One region of the Cellulomonas sp. P5_E12 genome, then DNA from elsewhere that is predicted to be linked to it. Evidence: predicted binding sites of a transcription regulator. Region 1 holds the regulator's gene; the other holds the start of a gene.
What was found. The regulator HspR, encoded in region 1, represses chaperone genes until heat shock. The targets are predictions, from matches to a motif close to AAGTTGAGTCNNNNNGACTCAACTT.

Region 1 (11,358 bases):
ACCTCGAGAGCCGCGACCCGGCTGCCGTTGACCACGCGCCGGCCGGCCCCCTCGGCCCAGCTCAGGACAGCCGCCGCCGCGTCGTACGCGTGCGGCACGCCGCGCGTGTGCGCGGACGCGCTGAGCCGCGACCAGAACACGGCATCGTCGGGCGCCTCGCTCAGGTCGAGGGTCCGCGAGCCGAGGTGCCAGGGCTCGAGCCGCACGCCCTCGTCGGCGAAGGCGCGCTCGAAGGGCGGCAACCAGTCGGGGTTGTCGTGCAGGACGACGACGGTCGGGGTGCTCACAGACGGAGCCTACGAACCGCGGCCCCCCGGGAAAGGGGCAGAGGAAGACTTCTCATGCCATGAGACACGGTGACGCACGAAGGGGCGACCCGGCGCGGTGCCGGGTCGCCCCTCGGTCGTGACGGTCGGTCAGACCTTGCGGCGGTACGCCCGCAGGGCCAGCGGCATGAACACCGCGACGAGCCCGACGCACCAGGCGAGCGTGTAGTAGACGCTGTTGCCCATCGGAGCTCCGAGGAAGAACCCACGCATCGCGGCGACCAGGTGGGTCAGCGGGTTCCACTGCACGAAGGTCTGCATCCAGCTGGGCAGGGTCGCCGCCGGCACGAACACGTTCGACGCGAAGCTCAGCGGCATGATGATGAGGAACATGATCCCCTGCACGGCGCCGGAGGTCCGGACCTTCATGCCCACGAAGACGGAGACCCAGGACAGGGACAGGGCGAACACGATGGCCAGCAGGCAGCCGGCGATCGCGCTGAGCGGGTCCGTGAGGATCCGGAAGCCCATGAGGTAGCCGACGACGAACGTCGAGACGATGACGATGACGTACCGGACGACGTCGCCGATCACGGCGCCGACCAGGGGCGCCGGTCGCGGGATGGGCAGCGACTTGAAGCGGTCGAAGATGCCCTTCTCCAGGTCGGTGTTCAGGTTCACGCCGATGGCGATGGATCCCTGCGCGATCGTCTGGGCGAGGATGCCCGGGAGCAGGAACTGCAGGTACGTCGTCGTGTCACCCGCGACGGCCCCGCCGAAGATGTAGACGAAGATCACGAGGAAGATCGCCGGCTGCAGGGTGACGTCGATGAGCGCCTCGGGCGTCCGCCACGTCTTGATGAGGCTGCGCTTGGCCAGCGACAGCGAGTGCCGGACCAGCGGGAACGGCTTGCGCGCGACGGTGGCGGCCGACGTGGGCACGGCGCGCGGGGATCGGTGCTCGGTGACCGTGGTCATCAGGCCACCTCCTTCGTCTCGGTCGTGTCGGCCGTGTCGTCGTCGGACGCGGTCCTCCCCGTGAGGGTGAAGAACACCTCGTCCAGGCTGGGCAGGTGCAGGGAGAGCTCAGTCACGCCGATGCCGGCGCTCGCCAGCCGCGACACCGTGGCGGTCATCGCGGAGTCGTCCTGCACCGGCACGGCGAGGACGCCCTTGCGGATCTCCTCGGCGGGCGTGCCGGAGGACACCTGACCGAGGATGGTCGCGGCCTCCTCCATGCGGCCCAGGTCGGCCGGGCGGATCTCGAGGGTCTGGCCGCCGACGATGCGCTTCAGGCCCTCGGGGGTGTCGTGCGCGATGACGCGACCGTGGTCGATGACCGTGATCTCGTCAGCGAGCGCGTCCGCCTCCTCGAGGTACTGGGTGGTCAGCAGGACGGTCGAGCCGTCCGTGACCAGCGAGCGCACGACGTCCCACATGTCCTCGCGCTTGGAGGGGTCCAGGCCGGTGGTCGGCTCGTCGAGGAAGATGACGTCGGGGCGGCCGACGAGGCTCGCCGCGAGGTCGAGGCGGCGGCGCATGCCACCGGAGTAGGTCTTGGCGGGCCGGTCGGCCGCAGCGGTCAGGTCGAACCACTCCAGCAGCTCGGTGGCGCGGGCGCGGGCGCCGGCACGGCCGAGGTCGAGCAGCGTGCCGAAGAGCACGAGGTTCTGGCGCCCGGACAGGTCCTCGTCGACGGACGCGTACTGGCCCGTGAGGCCGATCGACTGGCGAACGCGCTCGGCGTCCTTGACCACGTCGTAGCCGGCGATGCGGGCGTGTCCCGCGTCGGGGACGAGGAGGGTGGACAGGATGCGGACGGCCGTCGTCTTGCCGGCGCCGTTGGGGCCGAGCACACCGAGGACGGTGCCGCGAGAGACGGCGAGGTCGACGCCCTGGAGCGCCTTCGTCTCGCCGAAATGCTTGACGAGGCCTTCGGCCTCGATCACCAGGTCAGCTGTTGTCATGGCGCCAGCGTGCCGGGCGTCGCTGACAGGCCACCGACACGTCGCTGACACGCGGATGTCGGCCGACCGACAGCGGCCGGGACGGCCCGGGGGATCGCTCCCCCGGGCGGCGGGGCTCAGCCGGCGGCCGGGAGGGCGATGCTCGGGTCGAGGAACTCGTTGGTGAACAGGTCCTTGGCCGTCAGACCCTCCGCCGGAGCGGTGCCGTCCTTGGTGAGGATCGGCGACGCGATGTCGAGGATCGTCTGCACCCGGGCCTCCTCGAAGCTGCCGAGCGTCCCGTCGGGGCCGTTGGCCACGATGCCGAGGTCGATCTGCTGCGTGGTGCCGTCGGCAGCCTGGCCGGCGTCGTAGACCCAGCCGGTGTTGAACTTCTCGACGGCCTCGACGACGAGCGCGTTCGCCGTCGTCGGGTCGGCGAAGTAGTCCACCGTCGCCTGCTGCACGACCGGGATGAGCTTCTTGAGGCAGTCGGCCTGCGCGGCGACGTCCTCCGTGCGGACGGAGAGGGCCACCGCGTACAGCGGGTAGCCGGTGTCGGCGATGAGCTGGTAGTCGACCGGCTTGCCCCAGGACGGGAGCTCGTTCTGGTAGACGTACGGCTCGTCGGTGGCGAAGCCCTGCTGCGCGTCCTTGCCCTGGGCGGCGACGAAGTTGGCCGGGGTGCCGTCGTACGACCCGTCGACCTGGTCCTCGCGCAGCTGGCCGGAGCCCGTGAGGTACTCCATCCAGGTCGCGCCGGCGAAGTAGCGGACGGTGGCGTCGGTGCTGCTCAGGTCCTTGATCGTCTGCACGTCCGGGTACGTCGCCGGGTCCCACATGATCATCCAGGGCGCCTTCTCGAACGTCGCGAGCACCGCGGTGGTCGGCATCGCGACCGAATTCTGCACCGCCTCGTCGGTGTTGACCCAGCCGAGCAGCACGTCCTTGTCGGAGTACATCTGCGACGGGACCGGCGTGAAGCCGATGGCGGGGCCGCCGGCCCGGACCTCCACGTCGACGCCCGTGTACTCGCCGCTCGCGTAGAGCGGCCCGCGGACCACCTTGGCGTCGGCGTCGATGGTCGGGTTCGGGCCGAGCAGCTGGTACAGCCCGCCCTGCTCGGCCTGCGGGTTCCAGTCCGTCTGGATCACGACGGTCGCGGGGCAGACGTCGCTGAGGTCGACGGCTCCGATCGCGGCGTCGGTGCTCGTCGCGCCCGATGCGGCGGGGGTGTCGCCCGCGCAGGACGCGACGGAGAGCGACAGGACGATGCCGGTCAGGGCGGCCGCGCCGAGGCGCAGTCGGGAGATGGCCATGAGTGATTCTCCTTCGGGGGATGTGAGGAGCAGGGCTAGAGCTGGTCGATGTCCGTCGTCGACACGGGTGTGCCGGCGGCGTCGGAGGCGAGCGAGAAGCGGTCGCCGGTGGTCACGTAGAAGCTCGCGCCGAAGCGCCCGACGGGGTGGAAGTCCTGGAGCATCACGCGCCAGCGGTCCGTGTCGATCAGGCCGGGCGCCGCGTGCAGATGGTGGATCTGGCCCAGGTAGACCTGTCGGCTGGTGGTGAGGATGCGCTCGTGGACCGTGCACTCGAAGGCCACGGGCGCCTCCGCGATCCGGGGCGGCCGCACCCGGTGGGCCGGGGTGGCGGTCAGGCCGACCATCGCGAGCTCGTCGACGTCGGCCGGGTAGGACTGCCCGCACTGGTGCATGCGCGCGGCCATGGCCTCGTCGGGGATGTGCACGACGAACTCGCCCGTGGCGTCCAGGTTGGCCGCCGTGTCCTTCTGCGCGCCGCCCTCCAGCCGGTTCACGCTGATCATCAGCAGCGGCGGGTCCTCGCCGACCATCCCGAACATGCTGAACGGCGCCGCGTTGACCACCCCGTCGGGGCTTGTCGTCGTCACCAGCGCGATGGGGCGGGGCACGATGAGGCTGGCCATGAGCTTGTAGCGCTCGTAGGCGCCGAGGGCGTCGAAGTCGATGTCGAGGCCCTCAGGCATGCGCCGCGCCCCACCAGGTGAGCAGGATGTCGCGCAGCGCGGCGCCGTCGTCGTCGGCGTAGCGGGTCTCGTCGCGAACCGCCGCCAGGTGCGCCGCATCGACCTCGTCAAGGTCCACCCCCACGCCGACCAGCCGGACCGGCGTGCGCGCGAACGCCGGCTCGTAGTCGGGGACCCGCTGCAGGGCACGCTCGGTGCGGATGGTCGGCTGCCGGAACGCGGCCGGCGTGCGCTGCGTGGCGTACTGCTGCAGCGGCGGGACCGCGTCGATCTCCGCCTGCGACGCGGCGAGCACCTGGACCTTCACCGGGTCGAGCGAGAAGTTGCTGGTGCCCAGGATGTCGTTGCCGCAGATGTTCGGGACCGCGAGCACGTCGACCAGGGCGAGGAGCTCGACGTGGTCGCCCGGGGCGGTGGACTGCCGCAGGATCTCGGGCATGCCGTCGACGACGCGGGTCGCCATGAACAGGTTGAACGAGTCGTGCACGTCGTCGGGGGTGAGCCCGTACTCACGCTGGGCCTCGGCCTGGATGTCCGCGCAGTTGGTGTGGTCCGCGAACCCGTGCATCGACTCGTACATGTTGGCGCTGCACCGTGGGAAGAGGGTGTCGTTGATGCCGGCGGTGTCGGTCTGCAGGTACATGAGCGCGCGCTCGCGCGGCGGTGCCGACCAGAGGAACGTGCCCGCGGTCGGGTTGGTCCCGTGCAGGGTGCGGGTACGGCCGACGTGCATGAACTCGCGGTAGTCGTGCAGGTTGAACACGTTGAGGTCGACGCACTGGTCGCCCGTCACCTGCTCGACCCGCAGCACCTGACCGGCCCGGACCTCGAGGGCCTTGCCGGTCCCGGGCTCGATCACCAGCTCGCGCACGACCTCGCGCTCGGCGGGCGCCTCGACGGTGTCCCACCAGCGCCACGGGGTACCGGTGGCCCGCGGGTGCGGCCGGCCGACCACCTGGGTGGCCGACTCGCGCAGGGCCAGGCGCACCAGGGCCGCGGCATCGTCGGCCTCGCGGGCGGCGAGGGAAGCGTCGACCAGCTCGAGCTGCTGCTCGGTCAGGTGGACCGTGATCTGAGGCATGAACCGTCCTTCCGTATACGGAACGACGGTAGTTGGTATACGGAACGGCTTGGTTTCGCATCCATGAAACTTGCGTTGCGGTCGCGTTTCGTCGGTACAGGGCCCGTATACGGTGGCGCCATGGACCGCCAGCCCGCCGGGTCGACCCGGCCCGCCGACCGTGCCGACTCCGCGTTCCTGAGCCTGCGGTCGGCGATCGTCGAGGCCGCCCTGCCTCCCGGGACGCGCCTGCCCGAGGACCTCCTGGCGCAGCAGTACGGCGTCAGCCGGACGCTCATCCGGGGCACGCTCGCGCGCCTGACGGCCGCCGGGCTGGTCGAGACCGGCAAGGCGAAGTCCGCGCTCGTCGCGGACCCGTCACTGACGGAGGCGAAGGAGACGTTCGAGGTGCGCCGGTGCCTCGAACGCGAGGCCGTCCGGCGCATCGCGGCCGCGTGGCAGCCGTCGATGGGCGAGACCCTGACCGCGCATGTCGATCGCGAGCTCGCAGCGACGGCGACGCCGCGGCCGCAGGTGTCCGGCCGGCTCGGGGCCGAGTTCCACATCCTGCTCGCCGAGCTCTGCGGCAACGCCCTCCTGCAGCGCTACCTCAGCGAAGTCATCTGGCGCTGCGCGCTGATCCTCGCCGTGCACGGGCGCGACCACGACCAGCGGGGGTCGGTGGGCGAGCACCAGCGGCTCGTCGAGCTGCTGTCGGCCGGCGACGCCGACGGGGCCGAGGCGCTCGTCGTGCAGCACATCGCGGCCGTCGAGGAGCGGACGCTGACGGACGTCGACGACGGCGCGCAGCTCGACCTGGCCGCCGTGCTGCGCCGCTACTGAGCCGGCGCTGCCGGGGCTTCTCCCCGCCGGACGTCCGCAGATTCGCGCGTCCCGACGACCGATCGTGCGGACATCCCGCCGTTCTCCTCGGGACGTCCGCAGATTCGCGCGCTCCGACGACCGATTGTGCGGACGTCAGCCGTTCCAGCTCCGTACGCGCTTCCCGACGACCGAAGGTGCCGACGTCGTGCGCGTCAGCGCAGCGCAGCCAGCAGTCGGTCCAGCTCGGCGTCGGACGTGTAGTAGTGCGGGGAGGCGCGGACGACCTCGGTCAGGCCGCGGGCACCGAAGTCGAGCTGCGCCGACGAGATGCGCGTGACGCTGACGTTCACGCCAGCGGCGGCGACGCGGGCGCGGACCTCGTCGGCGGACTGCCCGTCGACCGTGAAGGTGACGATGCCCGACCGCCGCACGCCCTTGTCGCGCACCGTCACGCCGGGGAGCTGCGCGAGATCCTCGCGGAGCCGGTCCGCGAGCGCCGTGACCCGCTGCTCGATCGCCGGGAGTCCGATGGCAAGCGCGTAGTCGACGGCCGCACCCAGACCCAGGTTGTCGGCGATGGACCGCTCCCAGGTCTCGAAGCGCAAGGCACCCGGGACGACCTCGTAGGTGGTCGGCGACGTCCACCGCGCCGCGCCCAGGCCGAGCACGGGCGGGACCAGCCGCGGGGTGATCGCACGGGACGCGTAGAGGAAGCCGGTGCCCCGCGGGCCGCGCAGGAACTTGCGACCGGTCGCGGCGAGCAGGTCGCAGCCGAGGTCCTCGACGTCGACGTCGAGCTGGCCGACCGACTGGCACGCGTCCAGCAGGAACGGCACCCCCGCCTTGCGCGTGAGGGCGCCGACCTCGGCCGCGGGGTTGACCACGCCGCCGCCCGTCGGGACGTGGGTCAGCGCCACGAGGGCGACCTCGTCGTCGAGCCGGTGCTCGAGCTGGTCGACGTCGACCTGGCCGTGCTCGTCGTCCTCGATCACCTCGAGGCTCGCGCCCGTCCGCTCGCACGCCTGGAGGAGGCCGATGGCGTTGCTGATGTACTCGGTTCGCGCGGTGAGGATGCGCTGGCCCGGCTTGATGCTCACGGAGGCGAACGCCACGTTCCACGCGGCGGTCGCGCTCTGCACCAGGGCGATCTCGTCGCGGTGGGCGCCGACGAGCGTCGCCACCGAGTCGTAGACCGCGGCGACCCGGTCCTCCGCCTCCTCCTCGGCCTCGTACGGCCCGATCTCCGCCTCGCGGCGCAGGTGCGCGACGACCGTGTCCGTCACGACGCTCGGGCGCAGGGCGCCGCCGGCGTTGTTGAGATGGGCGACGTGGTCGATGCCGGGCGTGTCGCGGCGGGCCCTGTCGAGGTCGATGCCAAGGTCGATCGTCACGGTCGCCGAGTCTAGGCAGCGCCCGTCGTCGACCCCATGGCCACCTGGGAGAAAGTGGCTGCCCCCGTCCTCCCGCGGACGTCCGCACATTCGAGCGCCCGGACGACCGAGAGCGCGGACGCAGCCGCACCACCGCGGGAACGTCCGCAGATTCGAGCGTCGGAACGACCGAATGTGCGGACGTCCGCGGAGTCTGAACGGGTGGATGCCTCGGGTCAGCGGGAGCTCGGGCGCCAGAGGACCATGGCGGCGCGGTCGGCCGTGGTGGTCGGGCGGCGGCTGCGGCTGGCCGTGCGATTGACCGCGACGACGTCGCCGCGGGGGTCGGCCGTGAAGATGCGGCGGCCCGGGTCGACGAAGGCGCGCAGGTACTCGACCTGCCGACGCAGGCCGTCGAGCTCCGCCTCGAGCTCGAGGATCCGCTTGATCCCGGCCAGGTTGACGCCCTCGTCCTGCGACAGCCGCTGCACCTCGCGGAGCGTCGCGATGTCGCGCAGGGAGTAGCGCCGCCCGCGTCCGCTCGCGCGGCTGGGGCTGACCAGGCCGAGCCGGTCGTACTGGCGCAGGGTCTGCGGGTGCATGCCGGCCAGCTCGGCGGCGACCGAGATCACGTAGACCTTGGCGTCCTCGGCGGGCATGGCTATGTCTTCGCCGCGTCGAGCAGGCCGGAGCGGACGTCCTCACCCGAGGTCGCGATGCCGAAGGCCTGGACCGCCTCGCGCGCCGCGGCGTTCAGCCGCTGCGGCACGACGACCTGGACCGTGATCAACAGGTCGCCCTTGGTGCCCGGGACCCCGCGACCCTTGACGCGCAGCGCGCGGCCGGACGGCGTGCCCTCGGGCACCCTGACGCGGACGGTGGACCCGTCGAGCGTCGGCACCTCGATGGTCGCGCCCAGCGCGGCCTCGTCGAACGCCACCGGGACGGTGATCCGCAGGTTGTCGCCGTCGAGCGCGAAGACCGGGTGCGGGGTGACGCGGACGGTGATGACGAGGTCCCCTGCAGGCCCACCACGGTCGCCGGGGCGGCCCTTGCCGCGCAGCCGGATCTTCTGACCGTCGCGGACGCCCGCGGGGATGCGGGCGTTGACCGTCCGGCCCTCGACGTTGAGCGAGACGGTCGAGCCCTCGACCGCCTGGCGGAAGGGCAGGGTCGCGCTCGTCGCGAGGTCGGCACCCTGCTGCGGGCCGGGCGCGAACCCCGCGCCGCCACTGTTGCCGAACAGCCCGCCGAGGATGTCCTCGAAGCCGGCCGCGCCGCCGGGGGCGTTGGTGTACCGGACGCGACCGCCCTGCTGGCCGCCGCCGAACATGCCGCCGAAGACGTCGTCGAAACCCGCGCCGCCGCGCCCGCCGGACGTGAACCGGGGGCCGCCCGCCATGGCGCGCAGCTGGTCGTACTGGCCGCGCTGCTCGGCGTCGGAGAGGACCGCGTAGGCCTCGCCGACGTCCTTGAACTTCGCCTCCGCCTTAGCGTCGCCCGGGTTGTGGTCCGGGTGCATCTGCCGCGCGAGCTTGCGGTACGCCTTCTTGATCGTCGCGGCGTCGGCGTCCTTGGGGACGCCGAGGACCGAGTAGAAGTCCTTCTCGAGCCAGTCCTGTCCGGTCACGCCGCTCCTTCCTTGCAGTCTGTGTGCAGCGTCCGGGCAACGATCTGCTCGTTGCCCGGACGCTACTCGGGTTCTACGCCTCGGGGTCCACGACCGCGACGCGGGCGGCTCGGAGCACCCGGTCGGGGGTGCGGTAGCCGGGCTGCAGCACCATCTGGACCGTCGACTCGGTGACGTCCGCGGAGTGCGAGTGCATGAGCGCCTCGTGGATCGCGGGGTCGAACGCCTCGCCCGTCTCGCCGTATCGGACCACCCCGAAGCGGCCGAGGGTCGCCTCGAGCTTCTCCGCGATGGACACGAACGGTCCGGTGAGGTCGCCGTGCTGGCGGGCCAGCTCGATGTCGTCGAGCACCGGGATCAGCGCCTCGACGATCGCGTGCACCCCGCGGTCGTGGGCGGCGAGGGCGTCGGCCTTCGACCGCTTCACGAACCCGGAGTACTGCTGCTCGAGGTTGTAGTACGCCGCCTTGGAGCGCTGGAGCTCGTCCAGCCGCTCCGCCGCGAGCGCCTCGGCCGCCACGAGACCCTCGAGGACGACCTCCTCCTCGGCGCCGGCCGCGATCGACTCCGCGTCGGCGAGAACCTGCTCCTCGGGAGTCAGGTCGTCGCCTGCGTCGTCGGGTGTGGTGGTCACTTGACCGCCTCGTCCTCGTCGTCGACGATCTCGGCGTCCACGACGTCCTCGTCGGACGACGCGTCAGCCGCGGGCTGCTCGTCGGCCGGCGCGTTGGCCGCCATGTTGTCCGCCGAGTAGATCGCCTCGCCGATCTTCTGGCTCACCGCGAGCAGGGCCGAGTGCTTGGCCTTGACCTCGTCGACGTCGGTCCCCGCGAGCGCCGTCTTGAGCTCGGTGACCGCGGTCTGCACCTCGGTCTTCACGTCCTCGGGCAGCTTGTCGGCGTTGTCGACCAGCAGCTTCTCGGTCGAGTAGACCAGCTGCTCGGCCGTGTTGCGGGTCTCGGCCTCCTCGCGACGCGCCTTGTCCTCGGCTGCGTGCTCCTCGGCCTCGCGCACCATGCGCTCGATGTCCTCCTTGGGGAGGGCCGAGCCGCCGGTGATCGTCATCGACTGCTCCTTGTTGGTGCCGCGGTCCTTGGCGGACACGTGCACGATGCCGTTGGCGTCGATGTCGAACGTGACCTCGATCTGCGGCACGCCACGCGGCGCCGGCGCGATGCCGGTGAGCTCGAAGGTGCCGAGCGGCTTGTTGTCCCGCGCGAACTCACGCTCGCCCTGGAACACCTGGATCAGCACCGACGGCTGGTTGTCCTCGGCCGTCGAGAAGATCTCCGAGCGCTTGGTCGGGATGGCCGTGTTGCGCTCGATGAGCTTCGTCATCACGCCGCCCTTGGTCTCGATGCCGAGGCTCAGCGGGGTGACGTCGATGAGCAGGACGTCCTTGCGGTCGCCCTTCATGACGCCGGCCTGCAGCGCGGCACCGACGGCGACGACCTCGTCCGGGTTGACGCCCTTGTTGGGCTCCTTGCCGCCCGTGAGCTCCTTGACGACCTCGGTGACCGCGGGCATCCGGGTCGAGCCGCCGACGAGGACCACGTGGTCGATGTCCGCGAGCTTGATGCCCGCGTCACGGATGACCGAGCGGAACGGCTCCTTCGTACGGTCGAGCAGGTCCTGCGTCATCTGCTGGAACTGAGCGCGCGTGAGCTTGGTGTCCAGGTGGACCGGGCCGTTCTCGCTCATCGACAGGTACTGCAGCGAGATGTTGGTGCTCGTCGCGGACGAGAGCTCCTTCTTGGCCTGCTCCGCCGCTTCGCGCAGACGCTGCACGGCGATCTTGTCCTTGCCCAGGTCGACGCCCGTGGAGTTCTTCACCTCGGAGATGAGGAACTCGACGATGCGCTGGTCCCAGTCGTCGCCGCCGAGGCGGTTGTCACCCGAGGTGGCGCGGACCTCGATCGTCGAGAACCCGTCGTCGTCCTTGCCCACCTCGAGGAGGGACACGTCGAACGTGCCACCGCCGAGGTCGAAGACGAGGATGAGCTCGTCCTCCTTGCCGCGCTCCAGGCCGTAGGCGAGGGCGGCCGCGGTGGGCTCGTTGATGATGCGCAGGACGTTCAGGCCCGCGATCGCGCCGGCATCCTTGGTGGCCTGGCGCTCAGCGTCGTTGAAGTACGCCGGGACCGTGATGACGGCCTCGGTGACGGGCTCACCCAGGTAGGCCTCCGCGTCACGCTTGAGCTTGGAGAGCACCCGCGCGCTGATCTCCTGCGCGGTGTACTTCTTGTCGTCGATCGT
Region 2 (10,192 bases), on a different contig from region 1:
CCGACCTCCGGACCGCCCACCTCGAACTCCCAGCCGAGCAGCGGTCCGTAGAAGGCCTGGGCGACGGCGAGGTCGGGGACGGTGATGTCGGCCCAGGCGGGGGTGCCGGTGGGCCAGGCCGCACGGTGGGTGGTCATGGTGCCAGCCAACACCCGTGCCCATCGACGCGCCAACAGGCGCCCGGACCAGCGCAGATGCGGCGCAATGGGAGACATGAGACATCTCGTGTGCTACTCACGTCTCATGGCCGACGCACCCCCCGACGAGAGCGAGCGGGCCGTCGACGTCGTGGGCGGGTCGTCCGCCCCGGAGGGGAGCGAGAGCGCGTTGACCGTGGTCCTCGCGTTCGGGGCCAACCTGCTCATCGCCGTCGCGAAGACGGCAGCGGCGATGATCACGGCGTCGGCGTCGATGCTCGCGGAGGCCGCGCACTCCTGGGCGGACACCGGCAACGAGGTGTTCCTGCTCATCGCGCAGCGCCGGGCGGCCAAGCCGGCCGATGCCACCCACCCGCTCGGGCACGGCCGCGAGGTCTACGTGTGGTCGCTGTTCGCGGCCATCGGGCTCTTCGCGGTCGGCGCCGGCGTCTCCATCACGCACGGGATCTCCGAGCTGTCCAACCCCGAGCCGGCCGGCGACTTCGGCGTCGCGTACGTGGTGCTCGCCGTGTCGTTCGTGCTCGAGGGCGTCTCGTTCTTCCAGGCGTCGCGGCAGGCCAAGCAGGGCGCCGCGCGGCAGGACAAGGACCTCGTCGCGCACATCTTGCAGACGTCCGACCCGACCGTCCGCGCGGTGTTCTTCGAGGACGCCGCGGCGCTCGTCGGCATCCTGATCGCCGCGGTCGGCATCGGCCTGCACCAGGCGACCGGCTCGCCCGTGCCCGACGCGATCGGCTCGATCCTGGTCGGCGTGCTGCTGGGCATCGTGGCGATCGTGCTCATCGACCGCAACCGCCGGTTCCTGGTGGGGCAGGTGGTGGACCCGCAGCTGCAGGCCGCGGTGGTGGAGGCGCTGCTGGAGCTGCCGGAGGTCGAGCGGGTCACCGAGCTGCGGCTCGAGTACGTGGGTGCCCGGCAGGTCTACCTGACCGGCGCGGTCGACCTCACGGGCAACATGGCCGAGGACGACGCGTCGCACGTGCTCGCGTCGCTCGAGCGTCGGATCGCGCGGACGCCGGCGGTCGTCGGCGCGATGCTCTCGCTGTCCGAGCCCGAGGACCCGTCGTTGTGAGCAGCACCTGGCCGACCCTGCGTCTCGACATCGTCCCGACCACCGACCAAGGAGCACCGTCATGACGGAGCCGACCGCCCCCGCAGCGCCGTTCCACGTCCCGGTCGGCAACCTGCTCAAGCTCTCGATACCCGCCGTGGTCGTCGGCATCGTGTCCGCCCTGACCCTCTACGGGCTGAGCAAGCTGGCCAAGCTCATCGAGGACTGGGTGTGGGACGACCTGAGCGCGGCTGTGGGGGTGAGCTCGGACTCTCCCTGGTGGATCATCGGCGTGCTCACCGCGGCCGGCCTCGCGATCGGACTGGTCGTCCGCTACGTCCCCGGCCACGCCGGTCCCGACCCCGCGACCCTCGAGCTGGTGGCCGAGCCGCTGAAGCCGAAGGTCCTGCCGGGCCTCGCGCTCGCCCTGGTGCTCATGCTCGCCAGCGGCGTGAGCCTCGGCCCGGAGAACCCGATCATCGGGATCAACGTCGGCCTCGCGGTCGCGCTCGGCATGCGGTTCCTGCCCAAGGTCAACGCGCCGATGTGGCTCGCGATGGCGGTCGCGGGCACCATCGGCGCGATGTTCGGCACGCCCGTGGCGGCGGCGCTCTTGTTCTCCGAGCTGGACGCGGGCGACCGCCGGATCCCCCTGTGGGACCGGCTCTTCGCGCCGCTGGTGGCAGCGACCGCAGGAACTCTCACGATGCTGCAGCTGGAGTCCCTGAGCCTGGCCGTCGCCGCACCCGCATACACGTACGGCGGGCTCGAGGACCTCGGCTTCTCGGTCCTCATCGCCCTCGGTGCCGCGGCCCTCGGGCTGGTCGCCGTGTACCTCTTCGTGCCGCTGCACCGCGCGTTCCTGCGGATCGGTCACCCGGTGCTCATGCTCACGGCCGGCGGCCTCGTGCTTGGTCTGCTGGGCGCGCTCGGCGGCGAGGTGACGCTGTTCAAGGGCCTCACGCAGATGCAGGAGCTGCCCGGGCTGGCCGCGACGACCACCGGCGCGGGTTTCCTCGCGCTGGCGGGCATCAAGCTGCTGGCCATGCTGGTCGCCGCGACGTCGGGGTTCCGAGGCGGGCGCATCTTCCCCACCCTGTTCGTCGGGGTGGCCCTCGGGTTCGCGATCAACGCCGTGTGGGACGCCGTCCCTCTGGCCCTCGCGATCGGGGCCGCGGTCGTCGGGATCATCGTCGCGGCCACCCGCAACGGGTGGCTGAGCCTCTTCATGGCGGTTGCGGTGGTGCCGCAGGTGTCGCTGCTGATCGGGCTGCTGCTCGCCGCACTGGCGGCCTGGCTGCTGGTGACCAACCGCCCGCCGCTCCTCGATCCGGTCGAGGAGCGGGCCCCCGCCTGACGCGTCAGACGGTCTGCCAGGTCACGGAGTCGTCGCGCCCGCGGACGAGCCGCCCGAGCACGCCCTCGTCCTGCGCGCACGCCTGCCCGATGACGCAGGCCAGCACCAGCGCGAAGCTCAGGGCGAACAGCCACCCGATGTAGGCGAACACGAGGCCCAGCACGCCGAACTGCTTGGCGCCCGAGACCAGGACGATCGGCAGGTAGAGCTGACCGGCCAGGCTGAGCAGGCCGAGCAGCAGCGACGTCACGACGCCGGTGAACGCGAGGACGCGGACCGGGATCTCGGCGCGCAGCAGCGCCCAGGGGATGTAGGTCCAGACGACGGCCCAGACCACGACCCGCACGAGGAAGTCCCACAGGGCGGGCAGCGGGATCCCCTCCGTGGCCTCCCGCGTCAGCTCGATCAGCGCGACGGCGAGGACGACGGCCAGCACGGTGGCCAGCCAGCGCCACGCGGACCGCAGCCCGGGACGCCTGACCTGCCAGACCTTGGCGTACATGCGCTCGAGGGCCCGGGAGTAGGAGGTCGCGCTGATGAGCGCCACCAGGAAGCCGAGGATCCCGACGCTGCTCCCGACGCTCGCGCTGGCGCTCACGCTGCCGGCGAGCGTGTCGCGGGTGGCCTCGGAGAGTCCGAGGCTGTCGGCCATGAAGTAGCCGAACCCGCCCTGCTTGTTGGGCCGGAGCGCCGCCGTCACGATCATCACGGGGACGATCGAGACGAAGGCCTGCGCCGCGAGGGTCATCGCGCGGTCGAACGGCTCGATGTCGACGAAGCCGGTGTAGCCCCGCTCGACCAGCGCACCGATCGGAGTGAGTCGCACCCGGGCGGCGATCCGCAGGCCGCGCAGCCGCCAGCGGGCGATGGTTCCGGTCACGGCAGCCGAGCGTCGAGGAATGCCAGCACCTCGGCGACGTAGATCTCGCGGGCCGGCAGGGGAGACAGCGCGAGGTCGTGCGCGCCGCCGGGCACCTCGACGAAGGTGACGTCCGGGCCGAGGTTCGGCGCCAGGCGCTGCATGTCCGCCACGTCGAGAACCGAGTCGGTCGCAAGGAGCGCGTCGTGCCAGACGTCGTCGGGACCCGAGGCGTCGGACGCCAGCAGCAGCACCGGGACGTCGATCTCGAGTCCCGCGGCCACCCGAGCGTGCCCACGACGAATGGCCCGCGCGAAGCCGGCGCGGGCCGGGAAGCCGTCGAGTGGCTTCCACGCGAGGTCGTACGACCACTCCCCGCCGGTGCCCTCGTGCAGCGCGCGCCCGTAGAACGGCGCGATCTTGCCGACGACGAGCTTCGGGGCGACCCTGCCCACGCCGTCCAGCACGGCCGTGAAGACGGTGCGCTCGAACCAGGAACCGTTCAGGTCCAGCCACGGACTGTTGAGCACGAGGGCGTCGATGAGTCCCTCACCGCGGCGGGAGTCGGCCCACAGCGACGTGACCAGGCCGCCCATCGAGTGTCCGAGCAGGACGACCTCGTCGTGGTCCTCGCGGATCACGCGGATCGCGGCGTCGATCTCCTCGGCGAACGTGCCGAGGTCCGTGACGTAGTTGGCCGGGCGGCCGTCACGGATGGAGCGCCCGTAGTCGCGCAGGTCGAGCGCATACACGTCGTAGCCGTGCGCTGCGAGTGCGTCGCCGAAGCCGGTGTGGAAGAAGTAGTCGACGAACCCGTGCACGTACAGGAGTGCGCGCCGGCTGGGGGAGCCGACGCGGTGGACCAGGGTGGCCACCGGGTCCGGGGTGCCGCCGTCGGGCCTCAGCGGGAGGGTCCGGGAGGTCCAGCCGGGGCCCAGCACGTCCGGGACGTCGTCACTCATGGCGTGATCGTGCCATGGCGTCGGCGCTCGGGCGGGGTGAACAGACTTGAGCGGAATAGACTCAACTCTGCACGTCGTTGCGATGAGCAGACACGACACACAGGAGGTCACGTGGACGCCAAGTTCACCACCCGGTCCCAGGAGGCCCTGGGCGACGCCATCCAGCAGGCCTCGGCGGCCGGCAACCCCCAGCTCGAGCCCGCCCACGTGCTCAGCGCGCTGCTGCAGCAGGAGGGTGGCGTGGCCAACGGGCTGCTCGACGCGGTCGGCGCCGACCGCGGAGCGCTCGGCCGCACCGTGCGCGGCATGCTCGTCAGCCTGCCGACGGCGAGCGGGAACGCCGTGGCCCAGCCGACCGCCTCGCGCGCCCTGGCGACGTCGCTCGAGGCAGCCTCGTCCGAGGCCCGCTCGCTCGGCGACGACTACGTCTCGACCGAGCATCTGCTCCTGGGCCTCGCCACCGGCCAGTCCGGCGTGGCTGACGCGCTGCGTGCCCAGGGGGCCTCGCGCGACGCGCTCGCGGCCGCGCTGCCGACCGTCCGGGGCTCCGCGCGCGTGACGACACCCAACCCCGAGGGCACGTACAAGGCGCTCGAGCAGTACGGCCTCGACCTGACGCAGCGGGCGCGCGAGGGCAAGCTCGACCCGGTGATCGGCCGCGACGCCGAGATCCGCCGTCTCGTGCAGGTGCTGTCCCGGCGCACCAAGAACAACCCCGTGCTCATCGGCGAGCCCGGCGTCGGCAAGACCGCCGTCGTCGAGGGCCTCGCGCAGCGGATCGTCGCCGGGGACGTGCCCGAGTCGCTGCGCGGCAAGAAGCTGGTCGCGCTCGACCTGGCCGCGATGGTGGCCGGCGCCAAGTACCGCGGGGAGTTCGAGGAGCGGCTCAAGGCTGTGCTGGCCGAGATCACCGGCTCGAACGGCGAGGTGGTGACCTTCATCGACGAGCTGCACACGGTCGTCGGGGCGGGTGCCGGCTCCGAGGGTGCGATGGACGCGGGCAACATGCTCAAGCCGATGCTGGCGCGCGGTGAGCTGCGCCTGGTGGGTGCGACGACTCTCGACGAGTACCGCGAGCGGATCGAGAAGGACCCCGCGCTCGAGCGGCGGTTCCAGCAGGTGTTCGTCGGCGAGCCGTCGGTCGAGGACACCGTCGCGATCCTGCGCGGGCTCAAGGAGCGGTACGAGGCGCACCACAAGGTCACCATCGCCGACTCCGCGCTGGTCGCCGCCGCGACGCTGTCCGACCGCTACATCACCGGCCGCCAGCTGCCCGACAAGGCCATCGACCTGGTCGACGAGGCCGCCTCCCGCCTGCGCATGGAGCTGGACAGCTCGCCGATCGAGATCGACGAGCTGCAGCGCGCCGTGACCCGGCTGGAGATGGAGGAGGTCGTGCTGTCCGAGTCCGACGACCCCGCCTCGGCCGAGCGCCTTCAGCGGCTGCGCAAGGACCTGGCGGACCGGCGCGAGGATCTCGCGTCCCTGACCGCGCGGTGGGAGAAGGAGAAGGCCGGCCACAACCTCGTCGGCGACCTCAAGGCGCGTCTCGACACGCTGCGCACGGACGCCGAGCGGCTCCTGCGCGAGGGCGAGAACGAGAAGGCCGCACGCATCCTGTACGGCGAGATCCCCGCGCTGCAGGAGCAGATCTCCGTCGCCGAGGCCGAAGAGGCGTCGGCCGACGCCGCGCCCGACGGCCCGCCGATGATCGCCGAGAAGGTCGGTCCCGACGAGGTCGCCGAGGTCGTCGCGCAGTGGACCGGTATCCCCGCCGGCCGGCTGCTGGAGGGCGAGACCGCGAAGCTGCTGCGCATGGAGGAGGTGCTCGGCGAGCGGCTCATCGGCCAGCGCCCCGCCGTCGCCGCCGTGTCCGACGCCGTCCGGCGCGCCCGTGCGGGCGTCTCGGACCCGGACCGCCCGACGGGCAGCTTCCTCTTCCTCGGCCCGACCGGCGTCGGCAAGACCGAGCTCGCCAAGGCGCTCGCGGACTTCCTGTTCGACGACGAGCGCGCCATGGTCCGCATCGACATGTCGGAGTACGCCGAGAAGCACTCGGTGGCCCGGCTCGTCGGAGCCCCTCCCGGGTACGTCGGGTACGAGGAGGGCGGGCAGCTGACCGAGGCCGTCCGTCGTCGGCCGTACTCGGTGGTGCTGCTCGACGAGGTCGAGAAGGCGCACCCCGAGGTGTTCGACGTGCTGCTGCAGGTGCTCGACGACGGCCGGCTCACCGACGGGCAGGGGCGGACGGTCGACTTCCGCAACGTGATCCTGGTGCTCACGTCGAACCTCGGCTCGCAGTACCTGGTGGACCCCCTGCTCTCCGACGACGAGAAGCGCGACGCGGTCATGTCCGCGGTCCGCACCTCGTTCAAGCCCGAGTTCCTCAACCGGCTCGACGACGTGGTGCTGTTCGACCCGCTGTCGCTCGACGAGATCGGGCACATCGTGGACCTGCAGGTGGCGCTGCTGGCCCGCCGTCTGGCGGACCGCCGGCTGACGCTCGACGTCTCGCCCGCCGCGCGCGAGTGGCTGGCGCTCGAGGGGTACGACCCGGCCTACGGTGCGCGGCCCCTGCGGCGCCTCGTGCAGCGCGAGATCGGCGACCGGCTGGCCCGGCAGCTGCTCGCTGGGCAGATCCACGACGGGGACACCGTGGTCGTCGACCGCGGGGAGGCCGGCCTGGAGGTCACCAGCCGGCGGTGACGCGTCAGCCGAACCCGACGACCTGCGTGCCCTGCCCGCTGATGAGCCGGTCGCCGGCGACGAACGCGGAGGTGATGCCGGCGGGCAGCGGGGTGCGGCGCAGGGCGGTGCCGTTGCGCCGGTCCATGACCAGGAGGTCGCCCGTGCCGGAGGGGTCGAGAGGCGACTGCACCAGGAGCAGGTGGCGTCCGTCGGTGAGCAGCTCCCCGCCCGTCGTCGACGGCGAGCGGGGGGTGCTCCACACGACGGTCCCGTCGCGCCCGTCCAGGGCGACCACGGCGTCGACCGTCGGCAGATAGACCCGCCCCTGCAGCACCATCACCTGGTCGCCCGCGTTCCTGGCCACGACGACGTCCGCCTGCCAGAGCTGCTTGCCGGAGCGCCCGTCCCACCCGCGGGTCGTGATGCCGGTGGTCACCTCGAGGCCGGGCACGCTGCCGTCGTCGACGGTCCGGCGCAGCAGGTCTCCGGTGACCTCGAGCGGCGGCTCGCCGGGGCGCAGCACGTGCACCAGCTCGTCGCCGCCGTCGGGGTTCGGACGCGACCACGTGAGCCACCCGTCCTGGGTGGTCGCCCACGTGTCGGTGCTCTCGTCCGGCTCGAGCCGCTCGCCGTCGGCGGTCAGGACGAGCGGGCCGCTGGGCCGGTTGTAGACGACGATCAGGTCCCCGGCCTCGCCCAGGGCCGCCGGGCCGTCACCCCTGTCCTGCCACGGCTCGTCGTCGCGGAAGCGCCAGAGCTCGTCGTCGGTCATCGGGTCGCGGGCGACCACGACGAGCCGCTGCTGGTCGTCGACCTCCGCCGTGGCCACCAGGTCGGTCAGGACGGCGAGCGTGTCCACCGGGGCGACCGGGTGGTCGGCCAGCACGCGTCCGTCGGCCAGGTCGAGCACGACGACGTGCGCCTGTGTGGCCGGTCGCCCCGTGTCGTCGGCGGTGTCGGAGAAGCGCTGGTAGCCGTCGGTCACGAGGCAGACCGCACGGTCGTGCGCCGCGGTCCGGCAGCCGGTCGTCGTGCCGTTCAGCGGGTCGGTCAACGCCGGGTCGGGGCCGCGCAGCGTCGTCGACCAGGCCCGGGCCCCCGTCTCGAGGTCGAGCGCCGTATAGGTGAGCGAGCCGTCGGGGCCGACGAGCACGCCGTGCAGAGCGTCGTGCGCGACCCCACCCCACGCGAGGGCACCGGTGCCGGGCTCGCTCCGCCAGACGGTCTCGAGCCGGTCGCCGACCGGCTCGATGACACCGGGCAGCGCCGCGATCCGTGCGTCGGTGGCGCGCTCTCGGGCGTCGATCAGCTGCTGCGCGCCGAGCACGAGCCCGACGGCCGCGACCAGGACAGCCAGCAGCCACCACCGGCGCTTCTTGTGGACGGGCGCGGCGTCGACCTGCGGCTCGAGCTGGTCGTCCTCGAGGAGCTCGACCGGGGCGAGGTCGGCGCGGCGGTGCATGACCGGACACTACCCACCGCGGGCGGTCGACGTCTGGATGGCCGACGGGTGCGGGACCCGTCGCCGGGCTCACGACGAACGCCGCGGCCCGGTCCACCAGCGGCGTGAGGATCGCGGGCCGGTCGAGGTCGACGTCGATGATCGTCGGGACCACCGCGCTGATCCGCGCGCGATCTGTCGGCAGGGAAGTCCAGCGAGCCGGCGTGGAGAACGGCCTCGAGCCCGGTCAAGCACCTACTTACCATCTGGTCGGAATTGGCTCCGGCGTGCGATCCTGTCGCCATGACGACCGAGGTCACGACCGCATCGACGCCGTCCGCTCAGGGCGCCGCGTCGGCGTCCCCGCGCTCGGGCGGCTACGCCAAGGGGCGCGCGACGCGCGAGGAGATCCTCGACGCTGCCATGCAGCTGTTCGGCGAGGTGGGGTACCACACGGCCTCGCTGCGCGAGGTGGCCTCGCGCGTCGGCATCTCGCACCCCGGGCTGCTGCACCACTTCGCCAGCAAGGCGGCCCTGCTCGAGGCCGTCCTGACGCGTCGCGACGAGATCGACGAGGCCCTGTTCGCGGCCGACGTCGCCGCGGGCCACGACTACTTCGACAGCATGTCGCTGCTTGTCGAGCGCAACGCCGCCCGCCCGGGCATCGTCGAGCTGTTCGCGACGCTGTCCGCCGAGGCCACGTCCCGCGACCACCCCGCGCACGCGTACTTCCAGGACCGCTACCGCCGGGTGCTCGCCCTGACCGCGACCGAGTTCGAGCGCTGGCGCGACCTCGGGCGGCTCCGGCCCGGGATCGACCCACTCACCGCCGCTCGCCTCACCGTCTCGGCGATGGACGGCATGCAGGTCCAGTGGCTGCTCGCGGCCGACACCCCGGACAACCGCCCGGACATGGCGGCGGCGCTGCGCGCCCAGTTCACGGCGCTGCTCACGGACTGAGCCCGGCGCCGAGCTCGTGACTCCGAGTCGAGCTCGCCGGTTGCAGCTCACGAGGTCGACTCGGAGTCACGAGCTGGTGGGCTGCAGGTGCTGAGCTCGACCGAGCGGCTGAGCTCAGCGGCTCACATCTGCGCCGGGTCGATGCCGTCGACGAGGTCCGACCAGAACCGGACGCGGCGTGACCGGTCCTGCGTGGGGACCGGCGAGGACCGGTGGAGGAACTCGCGGGCGAGGTAGTCGGCGAGGTCCGAGCCGTAGTGGATCACGTCCGTCTGGTAGATCGAGAAGACGGGCGTCCCCGTGGGTGCCGGGGCGCTGGGCAGGTAGCGGTGCGCGTACACCGGGATCATCTTCCGGACCTGCTCGAGGTGCCGCCGGGCCACCGCCTCGCGCTCGTCGTCGGGGCGCGGACCCCACGACGCCGGCCAGAAGTCTGCGTGGAGCACGTCGTGCACGACCCCGTCGACGGGCCACGCCAACCGCGCGTGCAGCGGTGCCTCGTCCTCGTCCAACCAGTCCGGCCAGCCGTCGCCGACGGGCACCGCGAGCGTGAGCATCTCGCGGTGGTCGGCGCAGAACGCGAACCCGAACCGGCGCTCGACCTCCGCGACCTCGTCGTCGGTCAGCCCGGGATCGAGCCAGACCCCGGCGGCGTCCAGCCCGGCGAGCACCGCGTCGAGGTCCATGGAGTGAGTGTCCCAGGTGCCGAGAACGGC

Region 2: the regulator HspR is predicted to act here: its motif matches at 4,431-4,455, upstream of clpB (ATP-dependent chaperone ClpB).

What each region holds. Positions count from the first base shown of each region.
Region 1 is NZ_JBFUMP010000010.1:80,812-92,169, forward strand. It holds gene ACXJKA_RS10495 (ATP-grasp domain-containing protein) at 1-287, opposite strand, end outside; gene ACXJKA_RS10500 (ABC transporter permease) at 417-1,244, opposite strand; gene ACXJKA_RS10505 (ATP-binding cassette domain-containing protein) at 1,244-2,233, opposite strand; gene ACXJKA_RS10510 (ABC transporter substrate-binding protein) at 2,350-3,531, opposite strand; gene ACXJKA_RS10515 (flavin reductase family protein) at 3,567-4,217, opposite strand; gene ACXJKA_RS10520 (DUF1989 domain-containing protein) at 4,210-5,298, opposite strand; gene ACXJKA_RS10525 (GntR family transcriptional regulator) at 5,419-6,120, shown strand; gene ACXJKA_RS10530 (aminotransferase class V-fold PLP-dependent enzyme) at 6,315-7,493, opposite strand; gene ACXJKA_RS10535 (heat shock protein transcriptional repressor HspR) at 7,709-8,131, opposite strand; gene ACXJKA_RS10540 (DnaJ C-terminal domain-containing protein) at 8,134-9,102, opposite strand; gene grpE (nucleotide exchange factor GrpE) at 9,176-9,736, opposite strand; gene dnaK (molecular chaperone DnaK) at 9,733-11,358, opposite strand, start outside.
Region 2 is NZ_JBFUMP010000004.1:108,250-118,441, reverse strand. It holds gene ACXJKA_RS04715 (VOC family protein) at 1-137, opposite strand, end outside; gene ACXJKA_RS04710 (cation diffusion facilitator family transporter) at 244-1,230, shown strand; gene ACXJKA_RS04705 (ion channel protein) at 1,292-2,566, shown strand; gene ACXJKA_RS04700 (hypothetical protein) at 2,571-3,446, opposite strand; gene ACXJKA_RS04695 (alpha/beta hydrolase) at 3,443-4,387, opposite strand; gene clpB (ATP-dependent chaperone ClpB) at 4,499-7,093, shown strand; gene ACXJKA_RS04685 (outer membrane protein assembly factor BamB family protein) at 7,098-8,537, opposite strand; gene ACXJKA_RS04680 (TetR/AcrR family transcriptional regulator) at 8,820-9,476, shown strand; gene ACXJKA_RS04675 (hypothetical protein) at 9,599-10,162, opposite strand.